DNA from 3 places in the Planococcus plakortidis genome. Region 2 is predicted to be linked to each of the others. Evidence: predicted binding sites of a transcription regulator. Region 2 holds the regulator's gene; each other region holds the start of a gene.

Region 1 (4,296 bases), 1.3 Mb from region 2:
ATACACTGTGGGAAAAGTATTCGTTTTTGATCATCCGTTGATTCAGCATAAACTGACGTACATCCGCGACAAATCGACTGGAACAAAGGAGTTCCGTGAATTGGTCGACGAGATTTCGACATTGATGGCGTTTGAAATCACGCGCGAGCTTCCGCTTCAGGAAATCGACGTGGAGACACCAGTGCAAGTCGCCAAGTCGAACGTTCTGGCCGGGAAAAAATTAGGCATCGTGCCGATTTTGCGTGCAGGGATCGGAATGGTTGACGGCGTCCTGAAATTGATTCCGGCAGCGAAGGTCGGGCATATCGGCTTGTACCGTGACCCCGAAACCTTGCAGCCAGTGGAATATTATTTCAAAATGCCATCCGATGTTTCCGAGCGCGAATTGATCGTTGTCGATCCAATGCTTGCAACAGGCGGCTCTGCGATTGAGGCTGTCAATTCCTTGAAAAAGCGTGGCGCGACAAAAATCAAGTTCATGTGCATCATCGCAGCTCCGGAAGGCGTGGAAGCTTTGCAAAAAGCGCATCCGGATGTCGATATCTACATCGCGGCACTTGATGAGAAGCTGAACGAAAAAGGTTATATCGTACCTGGCCTCGGCGATGCCGGAGATCGCTTGTTCGGAACAAAATAAGAAAGCGGGTTGATCAGCAGTGACGAAAAAATGGAAAGTGATGACGATTTTCGGTACACGTCCGGAAGCGATTAAAATGGCGCCGCTCGTTCTGGAATTGCAGAAGCATCCAGAGACGATTGAACCGCTTGTGACCGTGACAGCGCAGCATCGGCAAATGCTTGACCAGGTGCTCGAAACATTCGGCATCACGCCAGACTTTGATTTGAACATCATGAAGGACCGCCAAACCTTAAGTGACGTCACCGTACGGGCCATGCAGGGCTTAGATGATGTGATGAAGGAAGCGAAACCGGATATTGTACTGGTCCATGGGGATACGACAACGACATTTGCGGCAAGTTTGGCTGCTTTGTATAACCAAATCTCAATCGGGCACGTAGAAGCCGGGCTCCGGACCCACAATAAGTACTCTCCTTTCCCGGAAGAGATGAACCGCCAATTGACAGGCGTCATGGCGGACATCCACTTTGCGCCGACCGAAAAGTCCGCGCAGAACCTGCGTGATGAAAACAAAAAAGAAGAAACCATCTATATTACGGGCAATACAGCGATCGATGCCTTGCAGACCACGGTGCGTGATAATTACCAACATCCGGTGCTCGATAAAATCGGCAACGACCGCATGATCCTATTGACCGCCCACCGCCGTGAAAACCTCGGCGAACCGATGCGCAATATGTTCCGTGCCATCAAGCGCCTGACCGAAGAGCATGATGACATCCAAGTCGTCTATCCGGTCCATATGAATCCGGCCGTCCGTGAAGTAGCGGATGAAGTGCTCGGGCGCGACCCGCGCATCCATTTGATCGAGCCGCTCGAAGTATTGGATTTCCATAACTTCGCCGCCCAGTCTTACTTCATCCTGACCGATTCAGGCGGGGTGCAGGAAGAAGCGCCGTCTCTCGGAAAGCCTGTCTTGGTATTGCGTGATACGACGGAGCGCCCGGAAGGCATCGATGCCGGAACCTTGAAGCTTGCCGGTACGGACGAAGAAACGATTTACCGCCTCGGCAAGGAATTGCTGACGGATGAAGCTGCCTATGAAGCGATGTCTCAAGCATCGAACCCATACGGCGACGGGAAAGCATCCCAGCGGATCGTGGAAGCTTTGCATAAGTATTTCGGCGAGCTGTAAGGAGGCAAGGGAGGGGAGAGCTCAAAGGACGTCGAGTTCATAGCTTAGCTTCCATTCGGCTGCCTCCGCTTTTCTTGGTGTCTAGCTCCGGCAGCCAGACCCTCGAGGTCACAAGCCACTTTGCTTATGCGGCAAAAGGCGCCGCGTCAGCAAATCGTCTTGTGCTTGTCGGGTCTAAACGGCTGCCTCCGCTTTTCTTGGTGTCTAGCTCGAGCGCCTAGCTCCTCGGGTCATAAGCCGTTCCAGCATTGCGGCAAAGGGCGCCGCATTGCTGATCCGTCTTATGCCTGTCGGAGCTGGACAGGCGCTCTCGCTTTTCTTATTGTCTAGCTCGAGCGGCCTGGCTCTCGGGTCGCAAGTCAACTTCCCTGTGCGGCAAAGGGCGCCGCTTCGGGAATCTGCCTTGCGCCTGTCGAGCCAGATCGGCCGCTCTCGCTTTTCTTGTAACAAATTTGTCAATCGTATGTCGGCGGGTTTTAGCTTGTGAAGTTTTTCACTACATGTAATTGACATGATTTTACCCCTATTGTATGCTTACAAAGGGTCTGCATGAGAGGGTTTTCATACATAATGGATGTGCTATTGAAAGCCGGATGCGACTGCTCTTTTATGGGCGTGAATGTCAAATCATTATGAATTTCGAGGGGTTTATCATGCACCCGAAAAAAAGTCCCTTACAAGCAATGGCGATTTATTCGGCCATTCTCTCGCAACTTGTCGGGTCCGTACTAATCGGGGTCTTTACAGGGATGTGGCTTGATGAGCGCTTCGGAACCGCCCCGCTCTTTTTGATCATCTGCCTGCTCACCGGACTTAGTGCCGGGATCTGGGCGATGCTTCAGACCGTCCGAAAATTCGAATCAGGAGACATGTGAAAAATGGATGGACTTCAAGAGATCTATAAAAGATTGAAGAGGCTGATGTATTTCATCCTCGCCGCGTTCGTTTTAGGGTGGGGAGTCACTCCGTATCCGGAAGTGTTTGCGGGCTTGATCGTCGGATCTCTGTTCGGCATTTATAATATGTGGATCCTGGTCCGGAGAATGGAGAAGTTCGACCGGGCGGTAACGGAAGGCTCGAAAGTCCGTTCTCTTGGAACGGCATTACGGTTCGCATCAGGTGTAGCCGTTGTGGCGATCGCTATTTTGTTCGCCGAACATATACATTTGGTCAGTGCGGTAATCGGGTTGATGATCCCTTATGGTCTCCTTTTAGTGGAGCGGATCGTTTATCACATGAAACACCATTAATGAAAGTGGAAAGAGAGGTGAATTTATCGTGGATCATGGCGCTCCAATGCTCGAGGTGTTCGGAATCTGGTTCAACCTATCGAACGTTATGATGCTGCTTGTAGCCGCTCTTATTGTGTTCCTTATCGCATTCTTCTCAACCCGCAACTTGAAGCTGAAGCCGACAGGCATGCAGAACTTCATGGAATGGGTCATGGACTTTGTGAAAGGAATCATTAAAAGCAACATGGACTGGCGGGATGGCGGACGATTCCATATCCTTGGAATTACGCTGATCATGTTCATCTTCGTTTCGAACATGCTTGGGCTCCCATTTGCTGTTGTCGTCAACGGAGACCTGTGGTGGAAATCACCAACAGCGGATCCAGTCGTGACAATGACATTGGCTGCAACAATCATCATCTTGAGCCATTATTATGGTATTAAGCTGAAAGGCTTGAAAGGCTATAGTTCAGATTTCCTGAAACCGATGCCGTTCTTGTTCCCGCTTAAAATCATTGAGGAATTCGCAAATACGCTGACACTCGGTCTGCGTCTTTACGGTAACATCTACGCTGGTGAGATCTTGCTTACTTTGTTGGCAGGGCTTGCTTCAGCAAGTATCTTCGGATTCGTCGGCGCAATCTTGCCGATGATGGCATGGCAAGGGTTCTCGATCTTTATCGGGGCTATCCAAGCGTTCATTTTCGTTATGTTAACGATGGTTTATTTATCGCATAAAGTCAGCGAAGACCATTGAGTATAAACTGCCTTCGGGCAAAACAAAAAACAATTATCCTGAGGAGGACATTTTAAAATGGGTTTATTAGCAGCAGCAATTGCAGTAGGACTAGCAGCACTAGGTGCAGGTATCGGTAACGGACTTATCGTTTCAAAAACAGTTGAAGGTATCGCTCGCCAGCCAGAAGCACGCGGCGTTCTTCAAACAACAATGTTCATCGGTGTAGCTTTGGTCGAGGCATTGCCGATCATCGCCGTAGTTATCGCGTTCATCGTAATGAACCGTTAATTTCGAAAAGCGAAAGTGCCTGTTCAGCTCTGACAGGCGTAAGGCGAACCAGCGAAGCGGCGTTCTTTGCCGCACAGCTGGGTTGACTTATGTCCCGAAGAGCTAGGCACTGGAGTCTAGACATCGCGAAAAGCGGAAGAACTAGACAAAGCAATTTATTACTGAAAAGCTAAATGGCGAGAATGCTCCGGCATGTTTTTCGCCATTTATGCTTGTATGATGCATTTTGGATTTCGACAGCACATCTAACGATTTAAGCAGT
Region 2 (4,296 bases):
GGCATGACGCGTTCATGGTCCTGGAAAATATCCGGTTCGCATAGCTGTTCTTCAATTGCCGCGATTTCTTCATCGAGCGATTCCATCGTTTGTTCGATTTCGGAATTTTTCCTTACTAGCTGGCGTTCTAGTTTTTTGGCTTCCTTGTCGATTTGCGAAGTGGAGGCGGAAGCTTGTAACTCAGGCTGTTTCGCTTGTGATTCAAGTGCATCGAGCGCTGCGAGTTCTTCGGCTTCAAGCTTTTTCTCCACATAGTAATCGTAATCGCCCAAGTACTCGGTAGTGCCATGCGCCGACAATTCCACCACTTTTGTGGCGATTCGGTTCATGAAATAGCGGTCATGAGATACGAATAACAATGTGCCGGGATAGTCGATCAAGGCGTTCTCGAGAACCTCTTTGCTGTCGAGGTCCAAATGGTTGGTCGGCTCATCCAGCAGCAGGACATTGGCTTTTTGCATCATGAGTTTGGCAAGTGCCACGCGGGCTTTTTCGCCGCCGGATAAAGTCGAGACCGGCTTTAGCACATCGTCCCCAGTAAACAGGAAGCGGCCAAGGATGCCGCGTATGTCTTTTTCATTCACATGCGGGTAGTCGTCCCACAATTCATTGAGGACGAGCTTATTGCCCTTTAAATTGGCTTGTTCCTGGTCGTAATAGCCGAACTGGATGCCGGTGCCGTAATGGATTTGGCCTGCGAGTGCGGGCAGTTCCTTCATGATGGTCTTGAGCAGTGTCGATTTCCCGACGCCGTTCGGCCCGACAAGTGCGAGGCTATCGGTGCGGTAGAGCTTAAGCGAGATATTACTCGATACCGCATGATCGCCATAGCCGACGGACAGAGACTGGATATTCAAGACATCGTTGCCGCTTTGCTTTTGGATATCGAAGCCGAAACGCGCTGATTTTTCGTCGCCTTCCGGTGCTTCCATCCAGTCGGTCTTCTCGAGCACGCGGCGCCTGCTTTGCGCCATTTTCGTCGTGGAGGCGCGGACCAGGTTGCGGGCGACGTAATCTTCGAGCTTGGCTTTTTCGCTTTGCTCTTTCTCGAATTGTTTACGATCGAGTTCGTATTGCTTCGCTTTCTCGCTTAAGTAGCGGCTGTAGTTGCCGGTAAATTTGCGGACCTTCTTGCGCGACACTTCGTAGACGAGCGTGACGACTTGGTCGAGGAAATAGCGGTCATGCGAGACAATGAGAATGGCGCCTGGATAATTTTTCAGGTAGTTCTCGAGCCAGCTCAAGGTTTCGATGTCCAAGTGGTTGGTCGGCTCATCGAGAATCAAGAGTTGGGGTTTGGCAAGAAGGAGCTTTGCCAGCATGAGGCGGGTTTTCTGGCCGCCTGACAGGGAAGTGATTTTCTTTTCATAGTCTTCCGGATAGAACTTCATGCCGTGAAGGACAGCGCGCGTATCGGCTTCGAACTGGTAACCGCCCGCATCTTTGAAGTTGGTTTGCAGCAAGTCATATTCCTGCATGACTTTGGCGTTGCGATCTGCGTCGTTATAGACAGCCGGGTCCGCCATCGCCGCTTCAAGCTGGCGCAGCTTCGTTTCCTGCTCCCGGAAATGGGAAAAGATTTTCATCATTTCCTGCCATATGGTGGCATCTGAGTTCAAGTCGGTTTGTTGTTCCAAATAACCGATGGTCAAGTCTTTCGGCATGATCAAATCGCCGCTGTCGTAGGACATTTCCCCGGCGATGATTTTTAATAACGTGGATTTTCCGGCACCGTTGCGGCCGACGAGTGCAACCCGGTCGCGATGCTGGACTTCGAGTTTGGCGCCTGAGATGATCTCCTCGGCACCGAATGATTTATGGATTTGATTAACTTGCAATACGATCATTAGGGTCACCTCTATTCTTCTTAAGTGTAGCTGATGGGCGGGCGCTTCGCAATCGCGCAAGCCTTTACATATCAAGGCCTGTCATGTAAGATTGATACGATTTGACAACAGTTCAGAAGGAAGCGATCACATGCTTGACGAATCAGCGAAAATCCCGCAAGCGACAACGAAGCGGCTGCCCTTGTACTACCGGTTTCTCCAGAATTTCGCCAACGCCGGGCAAAAGCGTATTTCCTCCCAGGAGTTGAGCGAAGCGATGAAAATCGATTCGGCGACCATTCGACGAGATTTTTCACATCTCGGTGCGCTCGGTAAAAAAGGTTATGGTTATGATGTGCAGGAGTTGTTGGCGTTTTTCCGCAAGACGCTTGACCAGGATGAAGCGACCAATGTCGCCTTGATCGGTGTCGGAAGCCTTGGTAGCGCATTTCTAAAATACAATTTCCACCGCAACCATAACACGAAAATCATCCTCGCCTTCGATACGAATAGCCCCCATGAAGGCAAGAAAATCAGCGGGATCGATACGTACCATCCGGATTTGATTGAAGAGAAGATTAAGCAGTACGGTGTTGAAGTGGTCATTTTGACGGTGCCGTCGCGTTCGGCCCAGGAAGTCACCGACCGGCTCGCCCAGACTGACATCAAAGGCATCCTCAATTTCACGCCAGTGCGCATTTCTGTCCCCGAACATATCCGTGTCCAGACGATCGATTTATCGGTCGAGTTGCAGACTTTGATCTATCAGATCAAGCACGATTAACATAAAACCTTCACATTTGAACGGCCTTTGGAAATAGCCAAAAGGCCGTGTTTCATGTACACTAGAAACATACTACAGGAGGTGTCTGATATGGCTCCAGGTCCACTTAGCTTAATCATCATCGGAATCGTGGCATTGCTTGTTTTCGGCCCGAAAAAATTGCCGGAACTAGGCAAGGCATTTGGCTCGTCCCTGCGCGAATTCAAAAACGCTACTAAAGGGTTGGCGGATGATGATGAAGACGATAAAAAAGTCGAAGCCCCTAAAAATGACTTAGACAAGAAAGACGAGCACAAGTAACACGATAGGATGTTTGTCCGATGAACCAACAAAACGAAATGACAGTTGTTGAACATATAGGTGAACTCAGAAAACGGCTGACCTTGATAGTCGTTTTCTTTCTGTTCGCGCTCATTGCCGGGTTCTTTCTCGCTGAACCATTGATCCGCTATTTGCAATTCAGTGAAGAAGCGCGGAATTTGACGCTGAACGCGTTCAAAATCACGGATCCGATCAAAATTTACATGCAGGTCATGATGATCTTGGCTTTGATCATTACGTCTCCATTGATCATGTACCAGTTCTGGGCATTCATCAGCCCGGGGCTCTCTGACCGTGAGCGGAAAGTGACGCTCAGCTACATTCCATTTTCTTTGTCGCTTTTTATCGGCGGCCTTGCGTTTTCGTATTTGGTACTGTTCCCGTATGTCATCGGGTTCATGCTCAATATATCGGAAAATCTGGACATCCAGGAGACGATCGGGATCAATGAGTATTTCCAGTTCCTGTTCCAGATCACCTTGCCGTTCGGCTTTATCTTCCAGCTGCCGGTATTGATGCTGTTTTTGACGCGTCTTGGCATTTTGACGCCGATGATGATGACGAAATACCGGAAATACGCGTATTTGGTACTGGTCACGATTGCGGCGTTCATTACGCCACCGGACATTGTGTCCCATCTGCTCGTGACATTGCCGCTGATTTTATTGTATGAGTTCAGTGTCATCATCGCACGCATGGGGTATCGCAAATTCCTGCGGGCAGAACAGCAGCAGGCAATTAAAGAACAGACAGAAGACCTTCCGCCGAAATGATGGCGGGAGGTTTTTGGTTTGGAATGAAAAGCATTGGTATTAGGAGACTGCGCTGCAGGAGCTGCTTGGGGCCCGCAGGATGCGGGTCATGCAGTTGAAGCGACAGGACGTCGCGTTTTCAACTGCCCGGGGATAGGGCGGGTGTTGAGCCAAAGCGGAAAAGCACCGCCTTTGTCTCGCCAGCCCGCGCGGTCCCACAGGCATCAGCCCCCTACGCTCCGTCTCTGAGTTGAGATTGAAGAGAAGTCATTTCACTAGAATTTCTATGCGGGAGATATCACTAGACCAACCTTAAGAGAGTTTGCGGCTCGATTATGGTTGCTGGATTTTGGCAATCAAATATCCATAGCTAACCTAGTTCTAACGTAAGGGATATGCAAAAACCGCTACTCCAACAAGGGAGTGGCGGTTTTTGGGTTATTGCAGGTTTTCCATTTGTTTGATGAAGGTTTCGATCTTGTCCATATTGAGCTGGATGAGCATGACGTAGCCATTCAGCAGGATGTGCGCGATGATCGGGGTGAGGATGCGCTTGGTCCGCTGATAGAGGGCTGCGAGGATCAAACCAGTCGTAAAGTAGAGCAAGAGGTGC
Region 3 (4,296 bases), 690 kb from region 2:
ACGATGCGTTCGGAAACGCTGCCCATGATAAGGCGTTCCGCTGCATTCAAACCGGTGGCGCCACAAACGATGACATCCACTTTCAATTCATTCGCCAATTTTTTCGGAATGACCGTTTTCGGCGAACCGTATTCGATCATCGTATGGACATTCGTTGCACCATGTGAAGAGGCTTCTTCCTTATAACGGGCAAGCAGTTCTTCACCGCTTTGCAATGCGCGTTCTGCAATCGTGCGGTCGTACGCTTCAATGGAGCCGAATGAGCGGTTATCGATGACATGCACCAAGTAAAGCTCCGCATTATTCCGGGAAGCTGCAGCTGAGGCTTTCTTGAAAGCCCATTCCGCTTCTTTGGAACCATCCACTGCTACCATAATTCGGGAATATTTCAAAGTCATTGTCCATTCCTCCTTCTATATTGCTTACCTTTCGATACGCCATCCGGGACTTCCTTCTTTTTTCGGAAAATTCCCTGTGCGTCTTGGCGGATTTGTGAAAACGCATCCAAATCCTGTGAAATCTATGGTACGCTTGAGAAAAGCATGAACAAGGGAAGGGAGGATGACCCTATGGAAGCAGGCTTCGATAAATTGGCGGCGGAGCTCGAAAAGCTCTTGACGATCAGCCATCAAGTAAAAGAATATCAGAAAGGCGATTATCTGTTCCGCGAAGGGGAGGCGGTAAAAGGCCTTTATATCCTCCGTTCGGGGAAAGTGCAAATCGGAAAAGTCACGCCGGATGGCCGCGAGCTTGCGTTGAAGATTTGCGGCACGGGGCAGATGGTCGGCGAGATCACGGTATTCGCAGAAGGAGCCACATATTTGCTGGATGCCCGGGCCTTGACGAACACTGTCTGCTTGAAAATCCCTGTGGAAGAGCTGGAACAATCGCTTGAAAAAGACCCAGGGCTTGCGATGGCGTTCATGAAATGGATGGGCATCGACCAACAGAAAACGCAGACGCGTTTCCGGGATTTGATGCTCCATGGCAAAAAGGGAGCCTTGTATTCGACGTTGATCCGCCTCGGCAACAGTTATGGCATCCAAGCGGACGGCGGCTTATTGATCGATGTCGTGCTGACGAACCAGGAGCTGGCGAATTTCTGCGGCATGAGCCGTGAAATGGTCAACCGGATGCTCAGCGACTTGCGCAAACAAGGAACCGTCGGCATGCAAGACGGCAAGATCGTTCTATACAATATCCCCAAACTGAAATTCGACATCAATTGCGAAGAATGCCCGATTTACCTTTGTAAAATCGACTGATTGCAAAGCCTGCCGTAACGGCAGGCTTTTTGTATGCTCTGGTAATATCAGCTTTTACTCCTTAAAAGTGTGGTACAGAGGGGGATGCAACTGAAACCAAAAGAGCCGTGAAAGGAAAAGCTTCCACTTTTCGACTGCGTTGCAGGGGCACGCTTTCCGGAGGGCTCGCATTGAGCCGCTTCGTCGCTACGCTCCTGCAGGGTCTCAATTGTCTCGCTATTCCTCCCGGAGTCGGCCCCTTACACTTCGTCTCTAGTTTTAAAGGAGAAAATAACTTCTTTTGTCCACTCAATAGAAAATTAGAAATGTGTCATCTTTTCAGCTTAAGTCATTTTCATTAAAGAGCGTGCAAGCATCATATATGTTCATCAACAAAATTTCTACTCAAGCACCTATGGCCCAGATGTTTCATCTAAGGAAGCGATTCCCACACTAGCCTGCAACTGCATATAGAAGTAAATCTGATGAAACACACTCGAATCAGCGAAATCTCCAAGCCGCCGAGCGTAAAGGGGTGAGCCGAAGCAGTAAGACAGGTGCTTTTCATGGCTTACTGCAAGAGGCCAACCCAGAGCACGGCGGCGACTAACAACATGATGCTCCAATAGAACAGGAAACAATGCCACACCCTAACCCCCGCTATCTCCGCCATTCATTCCAACCAATAGCAACTTCCAAAAGCCTGCTCATCCGCAGGCTTTCTTTTTTTGGCAAAAATATGAACAACCGAAAATAAAAATGCGCAGGTGTGATTTATGTCACAGCTAAACCGAAATTTAGGTCCTATGCTAAAGGAAATAGCAAACGAGTGAAGAGGTGGAGAAAGTGGATAAGAAGCAATCGGATCATGACGTGAATTTGAAGGGAACACTCGTCAGTGTATTCTTCGTCGGCATCGTCATCGTTGCCATGTGGGTTGCCGTGTATTTGATGTACGTAGCGAGATAAAAAAAGGAGAGATTCATCATGCATTTCCATAAATACGAGAAGATTTGGCTCAGTTTCGGCATCGTCTCGCTCATTGTCTTTTTGAGCGTCGTCGGGGTCAGTGCGTTTTCACAAAACCATACGCCATCTGGAGGGATGGACACCATCGACCCGGAGAAAGTGAACGAAACAGCGCCATTCGATAACCCAGGGGTCACGCAATTGGACGAGGATACTTACCAAGTGGCGATTGTCGCACTGGCTTTTGGCTACAACGCACCTGACTTGCGGGTGCCAGCGGGCAAGGAAATCATTTTCAAAGTCACCAGCACGGACGTGGTGCACAGCTTTACGATCGACAATACGAAAGTCAATATGATGGTCGTTCCGGGACGGGTCACGACCAAATCCTACACATTTGAAGAACCGGGCAAGTATTTGATTCTGTGCAATGAATACTGTGGCACCGGTCACCATATGATGTCTACGGAAATTGAGGTGTACTGACATGATTGCTCAACCAGAACGTAAAATCGCTTTATGGCACCTAGGTGTCGCCTATACCGCCTTTTTGATCGGCACGCTCATGGGTGTCTTGCAGGTCTTTATCCGCAACGACGCCTTACAGCTCCCGGCTTGGCTTGATTATTACCAGATCCTGACCGCGCACGGCGTCTTGCTCGCACTTATTTATACGACCTTTTTCATTTTCGCCTTCTTTATCACCGGCATGAGCAAGAGCCTCGGCAGCTTCGGCCCGAAAGTCCGCTTGTTTTCATGGATCGGCTTGTGGGTGACGCTTCTCGGAACGGTCATGGCCACAGTGATGATTATCGCCGGGGAAGCGTCGGTTCTATACACCTTTTATGCACCGATGAAAGCGAACGGCTTTTATTACGTCGGCCTGGCCTTGGTCATTGTCGGTACGTGGATCTCGAGTTTTGCGTTGGTCGGCCATTATATGGTGTGGCGCCGCAACCATAAAGGGCAATTGAGCCCTTTGTTCGCCTTCATGACGGTTACGACAATCATTTTATGGATCATCGCCTGTCTCGGCGTGGTGGCGACCGTGTTGTTCCAATACATTCCGTGGGCGTTCGGCTGGACGGATACGATCAATGTGGAATTGAGCCGTTCGCTGTTCTGGTATTTCGGCCATCCGCTTGTTTATTTTTGGCTGCTTCCAGCCTACATCGCTTGGTACACGATCGTGCCGAAACTGCTTGGCGTGAAAGTGTTCAGTGATTCCTTGGCACGTCTCGCATTCGTCTTGTTCATTCTGTTCTCGATTCCGGTCGGGTTCCATCATCAATTGACGGAGCCAGGCATCTCGAACTTCTGGAAGTTCCTGCAGGTGGTCTTGACCTTTATGGTCATCGTGCCATCGCTCATGACCGCATTCTCGATGTTTGCGACCTTTGAAATTTCAGGGCGCAAAAAAGGCGGTACCGGCCTCTTTGGCTGGTTTAAGAAACTGCCGTGGCGAGATGTCCGTTTCACTTCGATTTTCATCGCCATGGCGTTCTTCATTCCTGGCGGCGCTGGGGGGATCATCAATGCCAGTTTCCAATTGAATGAAGTCGTCCACAATACGTTATGGATTGTCGGGCATTTCCATATTACCGTCGGAACGCCGGTCGCGATGACGTTTATGGGCTTGACCTTCTGGCTCATCCCGTACTTGACGGGTCGCCGTTTCACGAAGCGCATGCAGCGCCTCGGCTTTGTCCAGATCATCACTTGGTCGATCGGCATGCTGCTCATGTCGACTGCGCAGCACGTACTCGGCTTGATGGGGGCTCCGCGCCGCACAGCTTACAGCGGCTATAACGACCACCCGTCGGCGATGGAATGGTTTGACGGCATTCTCTCGAACCATGTGACGATGGCGATCGGCGGCACGATTTTGTTCCTGTCTGCCATGATCTTGATGTATATCGTCATCATGACAATGTTTATTTCGCCAAAAGCGGAAACGCCTGAACAAATGGTGGAATTCCCGCTGGCGGAAAGCGATATGTCCCATACGCCAAAATGGCTGGAGAACTGGTGGATTTGGATCGGCATAGCGGCCGTGTTGATTATCGTCGCTTACGCGGTTCCG

Evidence for each region. The regulator Rex, encoded in region 2, represses fermentation and respiration genes when NADH is low (regulators of the CRP and FNR family bind a similar motif). The targets are predictions, from matches to a motif close to TTGTGAAATATTTCACAA.
Region 1: BBI15_RS12750 (AtpZ/AtpI family protein) is a predicted target of Rex. The motif match lies at 2,257-2,274, and genes of this name have one in related genera.
Region 3: BBI15_RS15605 (cytochrome C oxidase subunit II) is a predicted target of Rex. The motif match lies at 2,012-2,029, and genes of this name have one in related genera.

Annotation. Positions count from the first base shown of each region.
Region 1 is NZ_CP016539.2:2,538,839-2,543,134, reverse strand. It holds gene upp (uracil phosphoribosyltransferase) at 8-637, shown strand; gene wecB (non-hydrolyzing UDP-N-acetylglucosamine 2-epimerase) at 657-1,775, shown strand; gene BBI15_RS12750 (AtpZ/AtpI family protein) at 2,429-2,650, shown strand; gene BBI15_RS12745 (ATP synthase subunit I) at 2,654-3,025, shown strand; gene atpB (F0F1 ATP synthase subunit A) at 3,054-3,764, shown strand; gene atpE (F0F1 ATP synthase subunit C) at 3,822-4,034, shown strand.
Region 2 is NZ_CP016539.2:565,839-570,134, forward strand. It holds gene BBI15_RS03005 (ABC-F family ATP-binding cassette domain-containing protein) at 1-1,847, opposite strand, end outside; gene BBI15_RS03010 (redox-sensing transcriptional repressor Rex) at 1,978-2,610, shown strand; gene BBI15_RS03015 (twin-arginine translocase TatA/TatE family subunit) at 2,701-2,910, shown strand; gene tatC (twin-arginine translocase subunit TatC) at 2,931-3,704, shown strand; gene BBI15_RS03025 (CPBP family intramembrane glutamic endopeptidase) at 4,122-4,296, opposite strand, start outside.
Region 3 is NZ_CP016539.2:3,135,107-3,139,402, reverse strand. It holds gene BBI15_RS15615 (universal stress protein) at 1-398, opposite strand, end outside; gene BBI15_RS15610 (Crp/Fnr family transcriptional regulator) at 570-1,265, shown strand; gene BBI15_RS15605 (cytochrome C oxidase subunit II) at 2,091-2,213, shown strand; gene BBI15_RS15600 (cytochrome c oxidase subunit II) at 2,232-2,699, shown strand; gene BBI15_RS15595 (b(o/a)3-type cytochrome-c oxidase subunit 1) at 2,701-4,296, shown strand, end outside.